One region of the Azospirillum lipoferum 4B genome, then DNA from elsewhere that is predicted to be linked to it. Evidence: predicted binding sites of a transcription regulator. Region 1 holds the regulator's gene; each other region holds the start of a gene.

Region 1 (5,354 bases):
GCCCCGGTCTAAACTGATGACCGAGATCGCCATCGCCGCAGAAAGCCCGCGCCAGGAGCCGGTGATCGCGCTGGTCGCCGCGTTGGACCGCTATCTGCTCGACCTCTATCCGGCGGACACCTGCCACCTGCTCGACATCGGCGAGTTGGAAGCGCCGGACGTGCGCTTCTTCGTCGCCCGCAAGGACGGCGTTCCGGTCGGCTGTGCCGCGCTGCGCGTCGACCCCTCGGGCTATGGCGAGGTCAAGCGCATGTTCGTCGATCCCGCCGCCCGCGGCCACCGCATCGGCGACCGGCTGCTCGCCCGGCTGGAGGAGCAGGCGCGGGCTGAGGGGCTGACCGCCCTGCTGCTCGAATCCGGCATCCACCAGCACGAGGCGCTGGGGCTCTACCGCAAGGCCGGCTTCGCCGAGCGCGGCCCCTACGCCTGCTACAAGGAAAACGGCGTCAGCGTCTTCATGGAGAAACCCCTGCGGGAGACCGTCGCATGAGCGGCTTCACCCATTTCGATGCCGAGGGCAAGGCGGTGATGGTCGACGTCTCCGACAAGGCGGACACCGAACGCACCGCGACCGCCGCCGCCACCGTGCTGATGCAGCCGGAAACGCTGGCGCTCATCATGCAGGGCGGGGTGAAGAAGGGCGACGTGCTGTCGGTCGCCCGGCTGGCCGGCATCATGGGGGCCAAGCGCACGCCGGACCTGATCCCGCTATGCCACCCGCTGATGCTGACCTCGGTCAAGGTCGACCTGTCCTGCGACCCGGCGCGCAATGCGGTGGACGTGACCGCCACCTGCAAGCTGAAGGGCCAGACCGGCGTGGAGATGGAGGCGCTGACCGCCGTCACCGTCGCCGCCCTGACCGTCTATGACATGTGCAAGGCGGTGGACCGCGGCATGACCATCGCGGACGTCCGCCTGCTGCACAAGGCCGGCGGCAAGAGCGGCGAATGGGGTGCTGCCGCCACCGCTCCCACAGCCGGAGCCTGACGCCATGATCTCCGTCGCAGAGGCGCGCGCCCGCATCCTGTCGGCCTTCGCCCCTCTGCCGGCGGAGACGGTCGCCCTGCCCGACGCGCTCGGCCGCGTGCTGGCCGAACCGGTGGTCGCCCGGCTGACCCAGCCGCCCTTCCACGCCGCCGCCATGGATGGCTGGGCGGTGCGCTCCGCCGACATCGCCGCCGCCACCGCCGAGTCTCCTGTCGCGTTGCGCCGCATCGGCGAATCCTCCGCCGGCCATGCCTTCGGCGGCAGCGTCGGTCCCGGCGAAGCGGTGCGCATCTTCACCGGCGCGCCGCTGCCCGACGGCGCCGACGCCGTGGTGATGCAGGAGGATTGCAGCGCCGACGATACGACGGTGCGGATCGGCCGGGCCGTGGCCGCCGGGCGCTTCGTCCGTCAGGCCGGCTTCGACTTCGCCCAAGGGCAGGAGCTTCTGCCGAAGGGCCGCCGGCTGACCGCGCGCGACATCGCGCTGGCCGCCGGTGGCAACGTGCCCTGGCTGTCGGTCCACCGCCGGCCGCGCATCGCCATCCTCGCCACCGGCGACGAGATCGCCCTGCCCGGCGATCCGCTGGGGCCGAGCCAGATCGTCAGCACCAACGCGCTCGGCCTGTGTGCGCTGGTGACCGCCCAGGGCGGGCTCGCCCACAATCTGGGTGTCGCCAAGGACACGCCCGACAGCGTCGCCGCCATGGCGAAGGGTGCCGTCGGCTGCGACCTGCTGGTCACCACCGGCGGCGCCGCCCATGGCGACTACGACCTCGTGCGCGACGTGCTGGCCGACCGAGGGGTGGCTCTGGAGGTGCAGACGGTGGCGATGCGGCCGGGCAAGGCGCTGATGTTCGGCCGGGCCGGCGGGGTGTCGCTGCTGGGCCTGCCCGGCAACCCGGTGTCCACCGGCGTCACCGCCGTCCTGTTCCTGCGCCCGGTCCTGCGCCTGCTGCAGGGATTGCCTCCAGAGGACGACCGGCCACCGCTGCGCGCCCGCCTGACCACCGCGCTGAAGGCGAACGACCGGCGCGAGGAGTATCTGCGCGCCACGCTGGCTGCCGGCCCCGACGGCGTCCTGACCGTCACCCCCTTTGCCCGGCAGGACAGCGCCATCACCTCGCTTTACGCCCAGGCCGACTGCCTGATCCCGCGCCCGCCCAACGCCGACCCGGAGCCGGCCGGCGCGATGGTGGCCGTGCTTCCCCTGACCGATGGAGCGCTCAGCATTTAGCCTTGGGAGACGGCCCCCGGACGGCGGATGGAACAGTTGAACGGCATCCCGAAAACCGTTTCACGCTGTTTCAGATGTTCCGTTCAAGTTCTGAAAGAAGCCGATGGGGGACTTGACGCGCGGCAGGAACCAAACTAGAACATGGAGGCAACGTTTGGTTTTTGTTCCATCTTCAGTCTGGCGACGGCCGGGAGGCATCCATGCTCACGCGCAAGCAGCACGAATTGCTGCTGTTCATCCACGAACGGCTTGGCCAGGGCGGTGTCTCGCCGTCGTTCGACGAGATGAAGGACGCCCTGGGGCTGAAGTCCAAGTCGGGCATCCATCGCCTCATCACCGGCCTTGAGGAACGCGGCTTCATCCGCCGCCTGCCCCACCGCGCCCGCGCGCTGGAGGTTCTGCGCCTGCCCGAAGGCCTGGACGCCGCCCGCTCCCGCACCGCGCCCAAGCCGAAATTCCAGCCCAACGTCATCAAGGGCGATTTCGCCTTCGCCGGCCGCGACGTGGCCCCGCCCACGCCCACCCCGGCCGCCGCGAACGAGACGGTGCAGTTGCCGCTCTATGGGCGCATCGCCGCCGGCACGCCGATCGAGGCCCTGCGCGACAACAGCGCCTTCGTCGACGTTCCGGCCTCGATGCTGGGCGGTGGCGACCACTACGCGCTGGAAGTCTCCGGCGATTCGATGGTGGAGGCCGGCATCCTCGACCATGACACCATCATCATCCAGCGCTGCGACGCGGCGGAGAACGGCACCATCGTCGTGGCGCTGGTCGACGAGGGCGAAGTGACGCTGAAGCGCCTGCGCCGCAAGGGCAACACCATCGCCCTGGAACCCGCCAACGCCGCCTACGAAACCCGCATCTTCGGCGCCGACCGCGTCCGCGTGCAGGGCAAGCTGGTCGGTCTGGTCCGCAAATACTGAGGTTTTGCCCGCCAAACACCGATCCCCTCCCCCGCCCAGCTCTCGCACAAAGCTTCGCTTTGTGCTGACGCGGCAGGCGGACCATAGGTCCGCTGAGAGCGGGGGAGGGTTAGGGAGGGGGCATAACCTCGGTCGCCCCTCACCTCCCCCCGGTCCAAGGCCGATCCCCTCTGATCCCCCGCACCGTCTCCACCTCTATTCCCTCCGCCGTCACCCTCAGCGCATGCGACCCTTCGTGCCGCAGCGCCCAGCGGTCGACCACCACCCCGGCCCGGCATCCCCGCGCCACCGCCGCCGTCACCACCGCATCGGCCGCTCCGCAATCCTCGTCCAGCGCATCCGGCAGCCGCGGCAAGGCCACCACCCTTCCGCGCACCCGGTACAAACACCCCAACGCATCGCAACTCAGCGACCGCTCACCCTCGCTCCATCCGCCGGCCGCTGGCCAGGGATCGGCGCCCGACCGCTCACCGTCGCGTTCCCGCCAGGTCTCCGTCACCCGCCCGCCCGTCTTTCCCGATGCGCTGAGGCGACCGTCCGGCGTCCGCACCGCCATCACGCTCCCGTCTCCCGCCACCAGCACGTCCGGTCGCGTCACCAGCGCCGGTGAGGCCAGCCCGGCCAGGACCGGCAGCAGCCCGAGCCAGCGCCACCGCCGGGTCCAGATGCACAGCCAGATGCCGCCCAGCACCAGCACCGCGAAGCCCTCCACCGGCATCGCCGGCACGGTCAGCGACGCCCAGGGCAGGCGGCCGAAGAACTCCGCGGTCCAGATCACCGCCCGGTCGCCCCAATTCATCGCGATCAACGCCGGCGCCTCCAGCCCGAAGGGCATCAGGGCATAGGCGATCAGGCTCCACGGCATGACCCAGAAGGAGGTGATGGGAATGGCGATCAGGTTGGACAGCACGCCATAGAAGGCGATCTGCTGAAAATGGAAGAGCGCGAAGGGCAGCGTTGCCAGCGTCGCCACCACGCTGGTCAGCAGAATGCCGCCGACATAGAGCAGGCCGCGCAGAAACCACCCCGCCCCGCTGCGCCATTCCGCCAGCCGCGGACTGCCGCGCTCGAAGGCGGCGATCAGCGCCACCACCGCCGCGAAGGACATCTGGAAACTGGGGCCGAGCATCCCCTCCGGGTCCATGGCGATGGTGACCAGCCCGGCGAAGGCGACCAGCCGCATGCTGAGCGGGTGGCGGTCCAGCATGATCGCTCCCATCACCATGCCGGTCATCAGCACCGACCGCACGGTCGGCAGCGGCGCACCGACCAGAAGCGTGTAGGCGAGCGCCGACAGGATGCCGAACAGCGCCGCGATCTTCTTGATCGGCCAGCGTAGCGCCACATAGGGCACCAGCGCCAGCAGAGCCCGGACGACATAGAACAGGATGCCGGCGGCGATGCCCACATGCAGGCCGGAGATCGAAAGAAGATGCGCCAGCCCGCTGTTGCGGAAATCCTCCAGTGTCCCGTCCGGGATGCCGAACTGCTCCCCGTTCAGCAGCGCGGTGGTGACGCTGGCCTCCACCGGGTCGCCGATGGTCGCGGCCACCCGCTCGGCGATGGCGCCGCGCGCCTGCTCGAAGGCGACCGTCACCACGCGCCAGCCCGTGACCGGCGGCGCCTCGACCAGTTCCGCCGCACCGGTGGCGAAGCCGGTGCCGCCAAGCCCCATGAACCAGGCCCGCCGCTGGAAATCGAAGGCTCCCGGCTCGGCCGGGGCCTGGGGCGGCAGCAGCGTGGCGCGCAGGCTTATCACCGATCCGGGTTCGGGCACGGCATGGCGATCCGACAGGCGGATGCGCAGCGCGGCCGGTGTCCGTTCAGGCGGCAGCCGGCTGACCGTGGGGTTCCGCAGAGTGACGCGGACGGCACCCGGCCGGCGCTCCACCGCCATGACCCGGCCGGTGACCGTCGCCCCTGTGATGACACGGGTCAGCACCGGCGCAGCCACCCCTGCGCTATGCCCCTGTGCCACCAGGAACCCCGCCGCCACCATCGACAGCGCCATCACCGCGCCGAACAGAGCGAACCAACGCCGCAGGACCAGAAGCAGCACGACGCAGCCCCCACAGGCCGCCGGACCGATCCACCGGTCAGGCTCCCGCATCAGGCCGAAATACAGCGACACTCCGGCCCCGAAGGCGACGGGAAGCCACAGGACCCACCGGTCGCCCTCCGCCTCCGCCAAAGCCGCGAGTCGCCTGCCG
Region 2 (5,354 bases), 1.5 Mb from region 1:
GCCGGTCGGCCGCCATGCCGGGCTTGAGGTAGTGGGGGGTGATCGTCGTTTCCGACAGGCCGTAGGCATCCAGGATCAGTCGCGCCTCCACCAGCGTGCCCGACCCTTCCTCGCCCAATGAGATGCTGCGGCCCTTCAGGTCGGCCATGCGGTCGATGAAGCCGTCGGAGCGGACGACGATCTGGATCGCTTCCGCATAGAGCATGCCGAGCGAGCGCAGCTCCGCGAAGGGGCGCTTGCCGGTGAAGCTGCCGGTGCCGCTGTAGGCCCAGAAGGCGACGTCGGCCTGGGCGAAGCCGGCCTCCACCGTGCCGGCGCGCAGCATCTCGACATTGTCGACCGAACCGTTGCTGGCCTGTGCCACCACGATCAGACCGGGGATGCCGCAGCTTCCGCCCTTGGCGCAGGGCCGGGACCCCGGCGGGTTGGAGATGGCGTTGGCGATCAGCCCGCCGATCGGGAAATAGGTGCCGGCGGTGGTGCCGGTGCCGATGCGGAAATAGCGCAGGTCCTGCGCCGCCGCCGGCTGTCCGCCTCCCAACGCCAGACCGCCGGCGGAGGCCAGCAGCGGCGGCAGCGCCAGCCCGCCCAGCAGGCGGCCCAGCAGGTGCCGGCGGGTCAGTCGGCAGGCCGATTGGGCGGCATCGGAATGCGTCCGAAGCCCCGGCGATGGGAGCCCCGGCGGGGTAAGGCAGGCTTTGGCGGCTGCGCGGGGCACCGGGGCGTTCCGTTCGTCTGGCCCGGTGATCCGGGCTGGTAAGGGGGTGCCTTCAAAGATTTCCGCGCAACCCCCTCATTTCAAGGCGCAACCGGTCAAATCACGCCGACGAGGTCGAGAACGCCCGCTACTGCTACCGCACCGCCACACACGCGCACCGCCCGCTCCGACTCGGCCTGCGTCACCGCGATCGACAGGCCGAGCCCGCCGCAGGCCACCAGCATCAGCCCGGCGGCGAAGCCGGCCCAGTAGAGCGGCGGCCCCTGGTGGGCGTGGCCGTGGAACACCGCGGCGACCGCGGCGACCAGAACCGCCAGCACGGCCGGCGCCCGCACCCCCAGCGCCACCAGCGCTCCGATCACGATCAGCGAAGCCGCCAGCCCCGACCCGGCATAGGGCAGCCGCAGCCCCATCTGCGCGGCGAAGCCCGCCGCCAGCGCCGCGGTCACGGCGGCGGCCGGCACCTGCCAGACCGCGGTGCCGCCGGCCTGTCCCGCCCATAGGCCGATGCCGAGGATGCCCAGCAGATGCTGCAGCACCCACACCGGCGTGGTCAGTCCGTTGCCGAAGGCCCCCGTCACCGTCGTCATGCGCCCGCATCCTCCGTCCGTTCCGAATCACGGGGCCGGTATGGCGGCAGAGCGGGTGTGGGGTCAAGCCGCCGAGGCGGAGCTTGCCGGACGGGTGCTGCCAGGAGATCAGCGCGCCAGCGGGTCGCCCCATTGGCGCAGGTCGTTCTCGCGCCGCATCAGGTCGCGCTGGCCCAGCGGGTCGAGCCGCCCCATGGCGTCGTCGGTGCGCATGCGGTCCACCTCCGGCCGGATCAGGTCGCGCTTGAAGGCGTCGGTGGCGCTCTGCGACGAGGGCGGGGGCGGCACCGGGATCGGGCGCGGCGGCTGCGGCAGGGCCGCCGGGTCGGGCGGGGGCGACGAACTGCCGCGGGGGCGTTTGGGTGGCGGCCGGTCGGTGTCTCCCGAGTCGCGGCGTGTTTGCGGGTCCTCGGCCTGCGGCGGCCGGGCGGCGGTGCCGGAGCCTGAGTCGGTGCGCTGGTCGGTGCGCTGGCCGGCGCGCGACTGCTCCGCCTGGATCTGGCTCCAGGTCCGCCGTTCCCCGCCTCCCGGGACGAATGTCTGGTTGTAGACCGGCGGGAAGGCCTGGGCGCGGCCGGGGGTGTCGTCGCGCAAATCCGACGGTGCGCAGGCGCCTGCGGCCAGCAGAAAAGCCAGTGGAGCCAGTCGGCGGGCGAGGGTCGGGAGATGTGGGGTCATGAACGGAATGTCGGCACTGCCGAACGGTTCGGCAAGATGACCCTAAAGGAGGGACTCCCCTCGCAGCCAAGCTGGCGCTAGAGTGTTCTTTCTTTGTTCCGATTGTTGGTTCCCGTATGACGCGCTTCCTCCCACACCCGGACCTGTCTCCCTCTCCCCCCTGGGGAGAGGGTCGGGGTGAGGGGGAGCCGCTGCAGGATGCTGGCAAAGGTCCCGCAGCGCGTCCCCCTCACCCTAACCCTCTCCCCGGGGGGGAGAGGGGATTGGGTCATTGGGGAGGAAGGCGCCGCATCCTCGCCCTGTGGCTGCCGCGCCTGCCCACCGATGCGCGGGAGCGGACCATGCCGCCCGGGTCGCGGGCGCGCCCCTTCGCCCTGCTGCGGACGGAGCGCCAGCGGCGGATGGTGGTCGCGGTCAACCGGGTGGCGGCATCGGTCGGCATCTCTCCCGGTCATACCCTCAGCGACGCCCGCGCATTGGAGCCGGCGCTGGAGGTGGCGGAGGCGACGCCCGAGACCGATGCGATCCTGCTCGGCCGCATCGCCGATTGGGCGCGGCGCTACAGCCCCTGGACCGCGGCGGACGAGCCGGACGGGGTGGTGATCGACATCACCGGCTGCGCCCACCTGTTTGGGGGCGAGCCGGCGCTGGCCGCCGACCTGACCGGACGGCTGCGCGCCGCCGGCTTCAGTGCCCGTGCCGCCATCGCCGGCACCCCGGCCGCCGCCTGGGGGCTGGTGCGGTTCGGCAGCCCGGAGGACCGGCGGCAGGAGCGGCTGGACGGTCTGCCGCTGGCCGCCCTGCGGCTGCCCGCGGAGACGGTGGAGGGGCTGCATGCGCTGGGATTGCGCCGGATCGGCGACCTGCACGCCATGCCGCGGGCCGGGCTGGCGGCGCGGTTCGGGGCCAGGTTGCTGCAACGCTACGATCAGGCCTTCGGCCGGCTGGACGAGCCGATCTCCCCGCGCCGGCCGGTGCCGGAGCATCGCGAGCGCCTGACCTTCGCCGAGCCGATCGCCACGCCCGAATCGATTGCCGGGGCGCTCCGCCATCTGCTGGGCCGGCTGTGCAAGGGGCTGGAGGCGGCGGGGCAGGGGGCGCGCCGGCTGCGGCTGGACGCCCACCGCACCGACCAGCGGGTGGACGACGAACCGCAGAGCCTGACGCTCGGCACCAGCCGCCCGACCCGCGACCCGGCGGCCCTGGCCCGGCTGGCCGCCCCGCTGCTGGAGCGGATCGACCCCGGTCCGGGGCTGGAGACGCTGGTGCTGTCGGCGACGGAGACGGGGCCGCTCATCGCTGTCCAGACCGGCATCGACGGCGAGGGGATTGACGGCGGACTGGCCGAACTGGTCGACCGGCTGGCTCTACGGCTGGGGGAGCGGGCGGTGCTGCGGCTGGTGCCGCGGGAAAGCTGGTTGCCGGAACGCTGCGTGGCGCCTCTGCCGCCGGTGGACACCTTGCCGGTGCCGAAGCCCTGGCCGGCCGGCCGGCCGCGGCCCTTGCGCCTGCTGACCCCGCCCGAACCGATCGAGGCCACCGCCCCGCTGCCCGACGACCCGCCGCTGCAGTTCGTCTGGCGCGGCCTGCGCCACCGCGTGAACCGGGCTGAGGGGCCGGAACGGATCGAATGCGAATGGTGGCGTCCGGAGGGATCGCTGGGGCTGGCCGTGCGCGATTACTACCGCGTGGAGGATGGCGCCGGCCGCCGCTTCTGGCTGTTCCGCGCCGGATTGTACCGGCCGGGGGAATGGCCGCGCTGGTTCCTGCACGGGTTCTTGGGGTGAGGTGCTTGTGACCCCTCCCTAACCCTCCCCCACCTGCGGTGGGAGAGGGGACTGCCGCTGTACTTTTGCAAAGCTCCTGCCCCCTCCACCGCCGAGGGCGGGGGAGGGATGGGGAGGGGGCATCAGGCATGAGGGGGCACATGGGCCAGGGAACTTACCCCAGCCCCTTCTGCCCCATCTCCAGGAACTTCTCGCGACGCTTGGCGCGCAGCGTGACGCCGTCGAGGCCGTCCAGTTCGCCCAGCGATTCCTCGATGCAGTCGCCGAGCTTCTTGATGATCTCGGCCGGGTCGCGGTGGGCGCCGCCGATGGGCTCGCTCACCACGCGGTCGATGACGCCCAGTTCCTTCAGGTCCTGGCTGATCAGGCGCAGCGCGATGGCCGCCTCGCCCGCCATGTCGGAGCTGCGCCACAGGATCGACGCGCAGCCTTCCGGCGAGATCACCGAATAGATGGCGTGTTCCAGCATCAGCACGCGGTCGGCGGTGGCGATGGCGATGGCGCCGCCCGACCCGCCTTCGCCGATGACCGAGGCGATCATCGGCACGTTCAGCCGCAGGCAGCGCTCGATGCTCTTGGCGATGGCCTCGGCCTGGCCGCGCTCCTCCGCCTGGACGCCGGGGAAGGCGCCGGCGGTGTCGACCAGCGAGACGACCGGCAGCTTGAAGCGGTCGGCCAGATCCATCAGGCGCTGGGCCTTGCGGTAGCCTTCGGGCTTCGCCATGCCGAAATTGTGGCGGACGCGCGATTCGGTGTCGTTGCCCTTTTCCTGGCCGATCACCACCACCGAGCGGCCGCGGAAGCGACCCAGCCCGCCGATGACCGCGCGGTCCTCGGCGAAATGGCGGTCGCCGGCCAGCGGCGTGAAGTCCTCGATCAGGCCACGCACATAGTCCAGGCAGTGCGGCCGATTGGGGTGGCGGGCCACCTGAACCTTCTGCGCGGGCGTGAGCTTGGCGTAGGTCTGCCGCAGGAGCTTGTCGACCTTGGCCTGCAGCTTTGCAACCTCGTCGGCGATGTTGATGTCGCCGGCGTTGGTCAGGTGCCGCAACTCCTCGATCTTGCCTTCAAGCTCGGCGATCGGCTTTTCGAATTCCAGGAAGGTCTGCATGCCGGACACGGGTGGTTGGCGGGGCGCACGGAAAAACGCGCGCTTGGTTAGCACGCCCGGCGCGCCTGCGCCACAGCGGAAAGGTGCGGGACGGCCTGGGAAGGGTTCCGCGACGAACCCACAGGGTTTATCCTCATCCGCCGGGGAATTCCAACCCTAATCGTTCCGGGGCGACTCCTGGCCGATGACCTCCTTCAAGGACCATTTCTCCGGCCATGCCGGCGATTGCCGCGCTTTCCGGCCGACATACCCGGATGGGCTGGCGGCCGTACTGGCCGCCCGCTTCACGACGGTCCACGCCACCGACGCCGGCGCGGAGCAGATCGCCCCGCTCCCACCCGCGTCCGTATCGCGGTCCTACATCGGGTCCAGTTCCGAATCCCAATAAAGAAAATCCCGCCAACTCTCGTGAAGGAAGTTTGGCGGGAAGGCACGTCCATTCTCTTGCAGCTCGTAGGCGGTGGGCTGGA
Region 3 (5,354 bases), 1.4 Mb from region 1:
TCCAGCCGCGCGCCGTGACCGAACAGGCGCTGGCCTGGCTGAAGGAGGCCGGCATTGCCAGCGTCAACCTCGACCTGATGTATGGTCTGCCGCACCAGTCGGTGGAAAGCGTCACCCGCTCCGCCGAGATCGCGCTGGAGATGGCGCCCGACCGTCTGTCGGTCTTCGGCTACGCCCATGTGCCGTGGATGAAGACCCACCAGAAGAAGATCGACGAATCCGTGCTGGCCGGCTCGCTCGGCCGGTGGGAGCAGTTCGCCGCCATCGGCGACACGCTGGCCGCCGCCGGCTACAGCGCCATCGGTCTCGACCATTTCGCCCGCCCCGGCGACGAGCTGGCGGTGCAGCAGGAGGAAGGGCGGCTGGGCCGCAACTTCCAGGGCTACACCACCGACGATGCCGAGGTTCTGCTGGGCTTCGGCTCCTCCTCCATCGGCGCGCTGCCGCAGGGCTATGTGCAGAACGCCGTGCCCTTCGACCACTATGCCGCCGCCGTCGAGGAGGGCCGCCTGCCCACAGGCAAGGGCATCGCGCTGACCCACGACGACAAGGTGCGGCGCGACCTGATCATGCGGCTGATGTGCGACCTGTCGGTCGACACCGCCGCCATCGCCCGTGCCCACGGGTTGGCCGAGTCCGCCTTCGACGCCGAGCTGGAGGGCATGGCCGATCTGGTCGCCGACGGCGTCGCGGTGGTGGAGGGGCGGCGTATCCATGTGCCGGAGAGCGCCCGCCCGCTGATGCGCATCGTCGCCGCCCGCTTCGACACCCACCTGTCCAAGGGCGCCGGCCGGCATAGTCGGGCGGTTTGAGGGCCGGGCGGTTTGAGGGCCGGGCGGGCTGAGGCGGCCCGCGTTCCGGGGAGCGCGCTTCAAAAAAGAAAAGGCGGCCGGCGCCACCCGCCGACCGCCTTCTCCCGTGCCGCGCATCCGAACCCACACGTTTACGCGGCAACCTCGTTGATGCCCTGCATCAAAGTCCGCAGCATGTCGCCGCTGAGGCGGTTGGAGGTCACGCCGCTCTTTTGCTGCGCGGTCCCGCCATAGGCGGCCATCTTCTCTTCTTCCGAGACATAGCCGTCCTGGTTGGTGTCCAGCGGATCGTAGCTGGTCGTGCCGCCCGCAGACGCCGAGGCGGTGCCGCCCGACGAGGCCGAGGACGACGATGAGGCCGCGGATGTGGCGGATGTCGTGCTGGTGCCGCTGGCAGCGCTGCTGTCGTTCGCGGGCGGCGGCGGTGGCGGCGGACGGTTGGCCTCCGCCTCGTCCAGGGCGCTGGTCAGTTCGTCTTCCGAGATCGTGCCGTCCTCGTCGCTGTCGAGGCTGCTGAACAGCTGCGACGCGTCGGTGTCGGTCTGGCCGGCGGAGGTCAGGGCGGAGGAAAGCTCATCGGCGCTGACACCGCCGCTGCTGTCGCTGTCCAGGCTGGAATAGAGGTTCTGCGCGAACTGCTGCCGCATCGCGCCCGCCTGCTCCTGTGCCGCCAGCAGGGCGCTGCCGCTGCCATAGTCGAACTGGCTGGAGAAGGAGCTGAACTCCGTCGCGCTGAGCGATCCGTCGCTGTCGCTGTCCAGGCTCTTGACCAGGCTGTCGACCGCCGAGGACAGCTTGGAACTGTCGGACGCGGCGGAGGTCTCGCCGAGCGTGCTCAGCAGTTCGTCCGTCGTCAGCGACGAGTCGCTGTTGGCGTCGGCCTTCGAGAAGAATTTCTGCAGCGTCGCGGCGCTGCCGGAACTGCCGAGGGAGGAAATCATGGCCCGATGCCCCCTTGATTTGCCGGCGTAATCCGCCGTCGTGAAGGACTGCCGTATTTGGCGCGGACGTCCTCTGACACGGGCCGGCGGGCTCGTCTCGGGCGTCTCGACGATCAAGATACGCGGGCCGGCGGGGACTCCTGCGCAGGGGGGCTGCGGCGAAACAGGCGATTTCACTAAAATTTTCGATGCCGGCCCCGCTTCTTCGATCCGGCCGTCCCAAAAAGCGCATAGCGATCCCGGTTGCGCTGCGGTGGCGAAGAGGAGCCCGCCTCCTGTATGGTCGCGCCGAAGGCCGATGGCCTTCCTGCCTTCACTCTGCCCCGTTCAAGGTGAGCGATGATCCGGCGCGTGCGTACCCTTCCGCTGATGGTGGCCCTGGTCACGCTGACGGTTCCCGGCTGCATGCCGTACCAGCGCATCCCCAACCCGCCGACCGTGCGCACCGCACCGGACAGCGGGGCCGGGCTGGAGCCCATGTATGGGGAATGGCAGGTGGACAGACCGACACCGGTCTATGCAAAGCCCGCCGCCGGGTCGGGCGTCGTCGCCACGCTGGGCGCCGGGCAGGCGGTCAGCACGCTGGGCCGGGTGCGCAACAGCGATTGGGTCGCGGTGAAGGCCGGCGGCTCCACCGCCTATGTCCGGCTGCACCTGCTGAGCCTGAAGGGCAACACGCCACGCGGCAGCCGCGGCACCTCCACCACCCTGGAAAAGCCCGTCGACAATGCCGGCCCGACCATCAAGGCGGCACCGCGCGGCAAGATCGGCGCCACCCCCATCGCCAACTGAACCGGGCGATCCGAGGCCCGGCACATCCGGTCCCAGAACAAGACAGGAGTCGCAGACTCCCCCTCGACAAGGCTCCGTGATAGAACATATCAGGAACATATGCCTGTCGAGCGGAGCCGAGTCATGTCCACCCTGCCGTCCCCCTCCATGCCCGCGGAGTCTGCGCCGCGCGACCGTGCCGGCGTGCTGGCCGAGCTGCGCGCGCGCATCCGGCGGATCGAGGGGGCGGGCGGGGAGGGCGGGCGGACCCTGCCCTTCGGGGTGGAGGCCATCGACGCGCATCTGCCCGATGGCGGGCTGCCGCTGGGCTGCCTGCATGCGGTGACGGCGGAGGATCCGGGTGCGGGCACCGGCTTCGCCGCGACTCTGCTGGGCCGGCTGGCGACGCCGAAGGCTCCGGCATTGTGGATCCTGCGCGGGCGCGACCTTTATGCGCCGGGTCTGGCGGCCTATGGGCTGACGCCGGACCGGCTGGTGGCGGTGCGGGCGGTGCGGGCGGTCGATGCGCTGTGGGCGATGGAGGAGGCGCTGCGCTGCTCCGCCCTGTCGGCGGTGCTGGGCGAGTTGGAGGGGCTGGACCTCACCGCCAGCCGGCGGCTGCAGCTGGCCGCCGAGTCGTCGGGGGTGACCGGCTTCCTGCTGGATCTTGGCGCAGGCATGCCGGGCCGCAGGGGCGGAAGGCCGGAAGGGCTCAGCGCCGCGGTGACGCGCTGGCGGCTGGATGCGGCACCCAGCCGGGATGAGGAAGAGGATGCGGCTCCGCGCCCGGCCGGAGGCTTGCCGGGATTGGGAGCGCCGCGCTGGTCCGTCGCGCTGGAACGCTGCCGTGGCGGCCGTCCGGGCCGCTGGACCCTCATCCGCGAGGAGGAGGGCTGGCGCGATGCTGGAGAGCCCAGGGCCGGAAACCGGTGGCAGATGTCCGACACCCGACAGTCAAGCCGGGAAAGCGGCCTGTCGGATCACCGCCCGGCTGCCGCCGGCCGGTGAGTGCCGTCAGGAGGTGCCGCTCAGTAGTCGGTCGCCCAATCGGGCTCGCGGCGGGCGGCCTGTTCCGAGTCGTCCGGCTCGGTCATCCAGCGGGGATCGTCAGCGTCCAGCGGCGCGTAGAGCGGCAGCTGGCGGGCGAATTCCGCGCTTTCGGCATCGCGGCGCTGCTTCAGCAGGCGGTCGGCAAGGTGGGCGGGCAGCATGGCAGGTCTCCTTCTGAGCGCCGGATGGCACCGCGGATCAGCCTGACAAAGGCCGGTCCTGGCCCACCCGTCGTCCTGTTTGCCTGGATACTAACTACGCAAGTTCCAGGCCAGCTGTTAAGCGCGTCACACGAGGTCCATGACACACGAATAAGTCTCTACAAACGGTTTATACGAAGCCACTTTGAACCCAGATGAACCGGTATGACACGGGGGTGTTGGTGGGGGGATCTGTCGTACATGCCGTGGCGGCGGTCACCGTTCGGTCGGCAGCCGCCGCTCTGCGAGTGAGATGTGTTTCCTTCTTGGCCATTCCAACCCATATTCGCGGCCAATCCTCTTCAAGGAATGCGTACCTCCCATGCACAGCGCCCCCGTACCCGAATCCTGCCCCACCTGCCTAAAGCCTAATCACCTGTGCATTTGCGAGGCAGTGCAGCCGATCGACAACGGCGTGTTCCTGCTGATCCTGCAGCACCCGCAGGAAAAGCGCGAGAATCTCGGCACCGCCCAGATCGCCCATCTGCAGTTCGCCAATTCGATGGTGAAGGTCGGGCTGAGCTGGCCGGGGCTGAAGCGCATCCTGGGGCGCGAGGTCGATCCCAAGCGCTGGGGCGTGCTGTATCTCGGCCCGGTGCAGGAGGGCGGCGCTCCGCGGGCCGAGGTGGCGGTGGTCGACAAGAACGGCCAGCCGCTGCGCGACAGCGCCGAGATCCTGGAGGAGCTGGAGGGCGTCATCGTCCTGGACGGCACCTGGAGCCAGGCCAAGACCCTGTGGTGGCGCAATGCCTGGCTGCTGAAGTGCCGCCGCATCGTGCTGAACCCGCAGTTCCGCTCGCTCTACGGGCAGGCGCGCAAGGAGCCGCGGCGCGACAGCGTCTCCACCCTGGAGGCCGGCGCCTTCCTGCTGTCGCGGCTGGAGGGCGATCAGGCGATCCTCGACACCGCGCTGAAGCCCTTCTCCCTGCTGCTGAAGAAGCTGCGCCAGCCCCGCCCGCGCCCTGCCGCGCAGCCCCCGCGCGACGATGCCGGCGGAGCTGCGGATGGCGAGGACGGAGGGGAGGGCGGCGGGGAGGACTGATCTCCTTCGGCGCATCTCCTTCGCTCGGTCGTGCCGCTGCAACGAACCGGCGACTCGGCCGTTGACGATGGTTGCTGGGCCGGGACCGAGCCGGCCGGAACATCCATCGGACCGAAGGAAGGAGACGCGCCGTGCGAGGCATCCTGCTGTGGCTGGTCGGCATTCCGATCCCGATCATCATCCTGCTGTACCTGTTCAACGTGTTCTGATCGGGCTTATCCGGGCGAAGTGGCCCACATGCGAAGGGTTGCCGGGTTGACGGGGGCGCGGCGCGGGGTGCCAAATGCAGGCCCCGACCCCGCGCTTCCCCCCTTATCCGCAATCGAACGAGAGAATGATGGCCAGCGATTTCGTTCCCTTCGGCCTGACCGTCTGCGGTCTCAGCGAGCTTTGCAATTTCGGCGGCGGCAAGGTCAGCCATGTGCTGTCCATCCTCGACCCCGAGATGACGGAGCCGAGCGACTTCGGCGATTACGGCGAGCATGAGCGGCTGGAACTGCGCTTCCACGACATCATCGAGCCGGCCCGCGGCCAGATC
Region 4 (5,354 bases), 370 kb from region 1:
CTGGGGGATACGTGTCCCGGGAGGCGGTTCATGTCCGGCACTCTCACATCCGGCCGCGGCATCGGTCCGCCGGAATTCAGCGTCCGCACCACTGCGGGTGTCGAGCGCAGCGGCAGCGCCACCGACCGCAACAGCCGCCGCAATCCCCGCCAGGAACGGCACGACCGCGAGCAGGAACGGCGCGATCATAACCCACCCAATCCGCAGCGGCGGCGCCTGTACGATCTTCTGTTCGACGAGGTCGACCAGTTCGACGGGCTGGATGAGCGCCAGCGGACCCGTCTCAAGGAAAATCTCCGCGGTCATCTGGCCCGGCGTGCCCCAGCGCCCACGACTGCGCCGCCTCCGCTCCATCATGACGAGGAGGCGATTGCCGAGGCGCTGCTGAAGGACCCGGCCGCGCCGCTACCGGTCGATCCGGAACATATCGTTCAGGCAGCAACGGCCGCGGCACCCGATCAGGACGCCGAGACCGCCCGGATGGCTGAACAATTGCGCGATTGCCTTGCCCGCAACACCGACCGCGCCCGCAAGGTCGCGGTCTACCTGCATCTGCTGCTGACGCTTGAGGGTGCCTTCAGGCCACACATGACGATGGACGTGTAGCCGAACCGGCCATCGCCCAAGCCGATCCCCTGGCTACTCCGCATCCACGAGAAAAAGGACGCCGTGGCTTCCTTCCAGGACGCGATGGCTCTTTCCGGCGGGCACGACGAAAAAGTCGCCTGCGCCCATTTCGATCAGTTCGCCTTCGACATCGAGCGTCATCGCCCCTTCGAGGACGAATAGCGCCTCGTCGAAGTCGGAATGGCTTTCAAAGGGAATGCCGGATTCGTCCATGCGGATGATCTTCAGATTGGCCCCGGCAATCTTCGCAACGATCCGCGACTTCCAGGATTGAGGGAGTTCTGCAGCCTCCTGAATGAGATCGACCATGCTCATCTCCCTTCTTTGTCCTTGATCTATGTATTTACAATCTCGGCGACTCAAAAAAAAGCCCGCTGCCCCGTCAGGCAGCGGGCTTCCTGCTCGCTTGGGAACCTCACTCCGGTGTGGAGGCTTCGCCGTCGGCTTCCGGGGTGCCCATCATGGCGTCGGCGACCAGACCGGCGTTGCCGCGGATCTTGGCCTCGATCGCATCGGCCATCTCGGGGTTGTTGCGCAGGTAGGTCTTGGCATTCTCGCGGCCCTGGCCGATGCGGGTGCCGTCATAGCTGAACCACGCACCCGACTTATCGACCACACCGGCCTGGATGCCGAGGTCGAGCAACTCGCCGACCTTCGACACACCCTCGCCATACATGATGTCGAACTCGACCACGCGGAACGGCGGGGCCATCTTGTTCTTCACCACCTTGACGCGGGTCTGGTTGCCGACGACGGTGTCGCGGTCCTTGATCGAGCCGATGCGGCGGATGTCGAGACGAACGGAGGCGTAGAACTTCAGCGCGTTGCCGCCGGTCGTCGTCTCCGGGTTGCCGAACATCACGCCGATCTTCAGGCGGATCTGATTGATGAAGATCACCAGGCAATTCGACTTGGAGATCGAGCCGGTCAGCTTGCGCAGCGCCTGGCTCATCAGGCGGGCATGCAGGCCGACATGGCTGTCACCCATCTCGCCTTCCAGTTCGGCGCGCGGAACCAGCGCGGCAACCGAGTCGACGACCAGCACGTCGATGGCGCCGGAGCGCACCAGTGTATCGGCGATCTCCAGCGCCTGCTCGCCGGCATCCGGCTGGGAGATCAGCAACTCGTCGATGTTGACGCCCAGCTTGCGGGCATAGGACGGGTCGAGCGCGTGTTCGGCGTCCACGAAGGCGCAGGTGCCGCCGGCCTTCTGGGCCTGGGCGATGGCGTGCAGCGCCAGCGTGGTCTTGCCCGAGCTTTCCGGCCCGTAGATTTCGACGATGCGGCCCTTCGGCAGGCCACCGATGCCCAGCGCGATATCGAGACCCAGGGAGCCGGTGGAAATGACCTCCGTCTCGACCAGGTTCTCACGGGCGCCGAGCTTCATGATCGAGCCCTTGCCGAACGCGCGTTCGATCTGGCTCAGGGCGGCATCGAGCGCCTTCTGCTTGTCCATGGAATCCTTCTCGACCAAACGAAGCTGTGCGGACGACATGCCCGGTACCCCTCTCTTAGAACACACGGTCGGCGCTCTTGCAACGAAGCTGAATGTACTCTCTTCGTTCTCATTTGCAAGGACTGATGTTGCCGGTGCGTTCCTATCTTATGAGGTGTACGGAATGGTGTTCTGTCCCCTCACCGCGCATCGCGGATGACCTCCTTCACCTTGGAGGCCAGCTGCTTCAGCGAGAAGGGCTTGGGCAGGAAATGGGCCACCTCGACGCCGTCGATTTCGCCCAGGCGGTCTTCGGCATAGCCGGAGATGAATATCACCCGCATCTCCGGGCGCAGCTTGCGGACATGGCGGGCGAGCGTCGGGCCGTCCATCTGCGGCATCACCACGTCGGTGATCAGCAGGTCGATGGAGGCGCCATTGGTCTCGATCTGCTGCAGCGCCGCCTCGCCGTTCTTGGCCTCCAGCACCTGATAGCCCTTGTTGCGCAGTGCGCGGGCGGAGAAGACGCGCACCGCGTCCTCATCCTCCACCAGCAGGATGGTGCCGGTGCCGGTCAGGTCGCTGCCGCGCCGCTCCCGCGGCTCGGCGGTGTCGACCGGGCGCAGGTCGCCCTGGTGGTGCGGCAGCAGGATGGTGAAGGTCGTCCCCTCCCCCACCGCCGAATCGACCAGCACGAAACCGCCGGTCTGCCGCACGATGCCGTAGACGGTCGACAGGCCGAGCCCCGTCCCCGACCCGACCTCCTTGGTCGTGTAGAAGGGCTCGAAGATGCGCTGCAGATTCTCCCGCGCAATGCCGCAGCCGGTGTCGATCACGTCGATGGAGACGTAACTGCCGGGCGGCACCGTCTCATGCTCCCGCCGCTCGGGCTGGGTGACGACATAGTTGGTGGTGTTGACGGTCAGCTTGCCGCCGCCGGCCATGGCGTCGCGGGCATTGACCACCAGATTGATGATGACCTGCTCCAGCTGGTTCTGGTCGACCTTGACCAGCCCCAGGTCGCGGCCATGGATCATCTTCAGCTCGATGTTCTCGCCGATCAGCCGGCGCAGCAGATTTGCCAACTCCGCCAGCACGTCGGTCACGTTGATGACGCGCGGCTGCAGGGTCTGCTGGCGCGAGAAGGCCAGCAGCTGCCGCACCAGATTGGCGGCGCGGTTGGCGTTCTGCTTGATCTGCATGATGTCGCTGAAGGACTGGTCGCCCGGCTTGTGCCGCAGCAGCAGCAGGTCGCAGAAGCCGATCATCGCCGTCAGCAGATTGTTGAAGTCGTGGGCGACGCCGCCGGCCAGCTGCCCCACCGCCTGCATCTTCTGCGACTGGGCGAACTGGGCTTCCAGGCTCTTGCGCTCGGTCATGTCGATGAAATGCAGGATCAGTCCGACGCCTATCGCAGTCCTCTCGGCCTCGCCGCGCCCGTCCGTGCGCACCGGATTGGCGAGGCGCCGGGCATAGAGCTGGGCCGTCAGCTCCCGGCCGCCGGACAGCCGGACCTCCAGCGGATGGGCCGGATCGGCGCCGCCCTGGACCGACTTCAAGCGTGCGCTCACCGCCTCGCGCTCCGCCGGGACGATCAGGTCGGCCATCGGGCGGTTGATGACGCTGCCGGCCTCGCTGCCGATCAGCGACAGGAAGGCCTCGTTGCATTCCGTCAGCTGGCCGGTCTCGTCGACCAGCGCGATGCCGATCGGCGCGTCCTCGAAGAAGCGCTGGAACCGCTGTTCGGACTGGCGCAGAGCCTCCTGCCATTCCCGTTCGGGCGACAGGTCGCGCACCACCGACCGGGTGTGGATCGTCCCATCGTCGGCACGCACCACGCTCTGCGCCACCGCCACCTGGAACCGGCGGCCGCGCAGCCCCACCATGGTCAGTTCGCCGCGCTGCTCGCCGCCGCCATGGTCGAACAGGTCGTAGGGCGCGGCGGACCGCGGCGGCGCGGCCAGGATGTTGTGAAGGCGCGCCTCCCCATCGGTCAGGTCACCGGGAAAGGCCTCCAGCCATTGGGCCAGGGTGGCGTTGACGAACAGGAACTGGCCGTTCTGGTCGACGGAGAAGAAACCGACCGGCGCATGTTCCATGAAATCGGCGAGCTTGGCCTGCTCGCGCAGCATCACATGCTCCAACTCGCGCCGCGCGGTGATGTCCTCGACCCGCCAATGGACGGAGCCGGCGAAACCGGGCACCGGCTGGCCCTGCACCTTGCGCCATTCCGGCGGATGATTGTCCAATGCCGGGATCGCCAGTTCGGCGGATGCCGCGGCTCCCGCCCGCACCCGTTCGCGCAGGCGGCGGAACTCGCGCGCGCTGTCGGGATCGTCGGAGAACTGGCGTGCCAGCGCATCCAGCGGCCGTTCGCCGCGGCGCCAGCCGGAAAGCTCGCGGAAAGCGGCATTGACGAAGACCACCTCGTCGGCGCCGTCGCAGACCAGCTGGCCCGCCGGCATGCCTTCCAGCGCCCCGCCCAGCAGCGCGCCGATTCGCGCCGACCGCCGGACGACGGCGATGCTGCGGCCGATCAGCAGGGCGACGCCCGCCGCCGCCAGCACCGCGCCCGCCCACCCGATCTCTTCCCGGTCCAGCAGCAGGCCGGCGGCCAGAACCAGCAGCCCGGCCGGCGCCATACAGTATTGGACCAGCATCAGAACCCCGCCGGACGGTGCCGCGCGGTTGGCCGTGTTGCGTGCGGTGTCGGAAAGGGAAGTCGAATCGTCCACCAGATCTCCAGGCACCAGAACCCCAAGCCCCCACTGTCAAGGCGCACGAAGGTCAATCGTCCCACCCGGTGCCGTCAACCGTTCCAGGCGCGCATCAGTTGCGCAGCGACCGCCCTTTCAGCTTGAAGACATAGGTAATGACTTCGGCGACCGCCCGATAGTGCTCGGATGGGACTTCCTCGTCGATATCGCATGCGGCATAGAGCGCACGGGCGAGAGGCGGGTTTTCTATGACCGGGACATTGTTCGATTCGGCGATCTCGCGAATCTTGAAGGCGACCTGATCCACACCCTTCGCCAGCACCAGCGGTGCGCCCATCTGGCTGGGATCGTATTTAAGCGCCACCGCGAAGTGGGTCGGGTTGGTGACCACCACGTCGGCATTGGGCACGGCGGCCATCATGCGCTTGCGCGCGCGTTCGAAGCGAAGCTGGCGGATGCGGCCCTTGACCACGGGATCGCCTTCCTGCTGCTTGTGCTCGTCCTTCACCTCCTGCTTCGTCATCTTCATCTTCTTGTCGAACTGGGTCTTCTGCCACAGGAAGTCCCCGGCGACG

Evidence for each region. Region 1 encodes LexA, which represses DNA repair genes until DNA is damaged. Its sites were predicted from a motif close to ATGTTCTANTTTGGTTC; they were not measured.
Region 2: the regulator LexA is predicted to act here: its motif matches at 2,069-2,085, upstream of AZOLI_RS11515 (Y-family DNA polymerase).
Region 3: the regulator LexA is predicted to act here: its motif matches at 2,628-2,644, upstream of AZOLI_RS11895 (ImuA family protein).
Region 4: the regulator LexA is predicted to act here: its motif matches at 2,176-2,192, upstream of recA (recombinase RecA).

What each region holds. Positions count from the first base shown of each region.
Region 1 is NC_016622.1:1,030,390-1,035,743, reverse strand. It holds gene trpC (indole-3-glycerol phosphate synthase TrpC) at 1-12, shown strand, start outside; gene AZOLI_RS04720 (GNAT family N-acetyltransferase) at 17-490, shown strand; gene moaC (cyclic pyranopterin monophosphate synthase MoaC) at 487-987, shown strand; gene AZOLI_RS04710 (molybdopterin molybdotransferase MoeA) at 992-2,221, shown strand; gene lexA (transcriptional repressor LexA) at 2,422-3,144, shown strand; gene AZOLI_RS04700 (ComEC/Rec2 family competence protein) at 3,284-5,354, opposite strand, start outside.
Region 2 is NC_016622.1:2,495,185-2,500,538, reverse strand. It holds gene AZOLI_RS11530 (TAXI family TRAP transporter solute-binding subunit) at 1-718, opposite strand, end outside; gene AZOLI_RS11525 (HupE/UreJ family protein) at 814-1,308, opposite strand; gene AZOLI_RS11520 (hypothetical protein) at 1,417-1,986, opposite strand; gene AZOLI_RS11515 (Y-family DNA polymerase) at 2,250-3,773, shown strand; gene AZOLI_RS11510 (acetyl-CoA carboxylase carboxyltransferase subunit alpha) at 3,928-4,884, opposite strand; gene AZOLI_RS11505 (hypothetical protein) at 5,069-5,272, shown strand; gene AZOLI_RS11500 (HNH endonuclease) at 5,242-5,354, opposite strand, start outside.
Region 3 is NC_016622.1:2,571,478-2,576,831, reverse strand. It holds gene hemN (oxygen-independent coproporphyrinogen III oxidase) at 1-812, shown strand, start outside; gene AZOLI_RS30360 (EF-hand domain-containing protein) at 944-1,753, opposite strand; gene AZOLI_RS11900 (SH3 domain-containing protein) at 2,105-2,545, shown strand; gene AZOLI_RS11895 (ImuA family protein) at 2,669-3,532, shown strand; gene AZOLI_RS11890 (hypothetical protein) at 3,553-3,735, opposite strand; gene AZOLI_RS11885 (DTW domain-containing protein) at 4,169-4,816, shown strand; gene AZOLI_RS11880 (tyrosine phosphatase family protein) at 5,151-5,354, shown strand, end outside.
Region 4 is NC_016622.1:1,398,811-1,404,164, forward strand. It holds gene AZOLI_RS06460 (hypothetical protein) at 31-606, shown strand; gene AZOLI_RS06465 (cupin domain-containing protein) at 640-942, opposite strand; gene recA (recombinase RecA) at 1,043-2,122, opposite strand; gene AZOLI_RS06475 (ATP-binding protein) at 2,263-4,797, opposite strand; gene flhB (flagellar biosynthesis protein FlhB) at 4,892-5,354, opposite strand, start outside.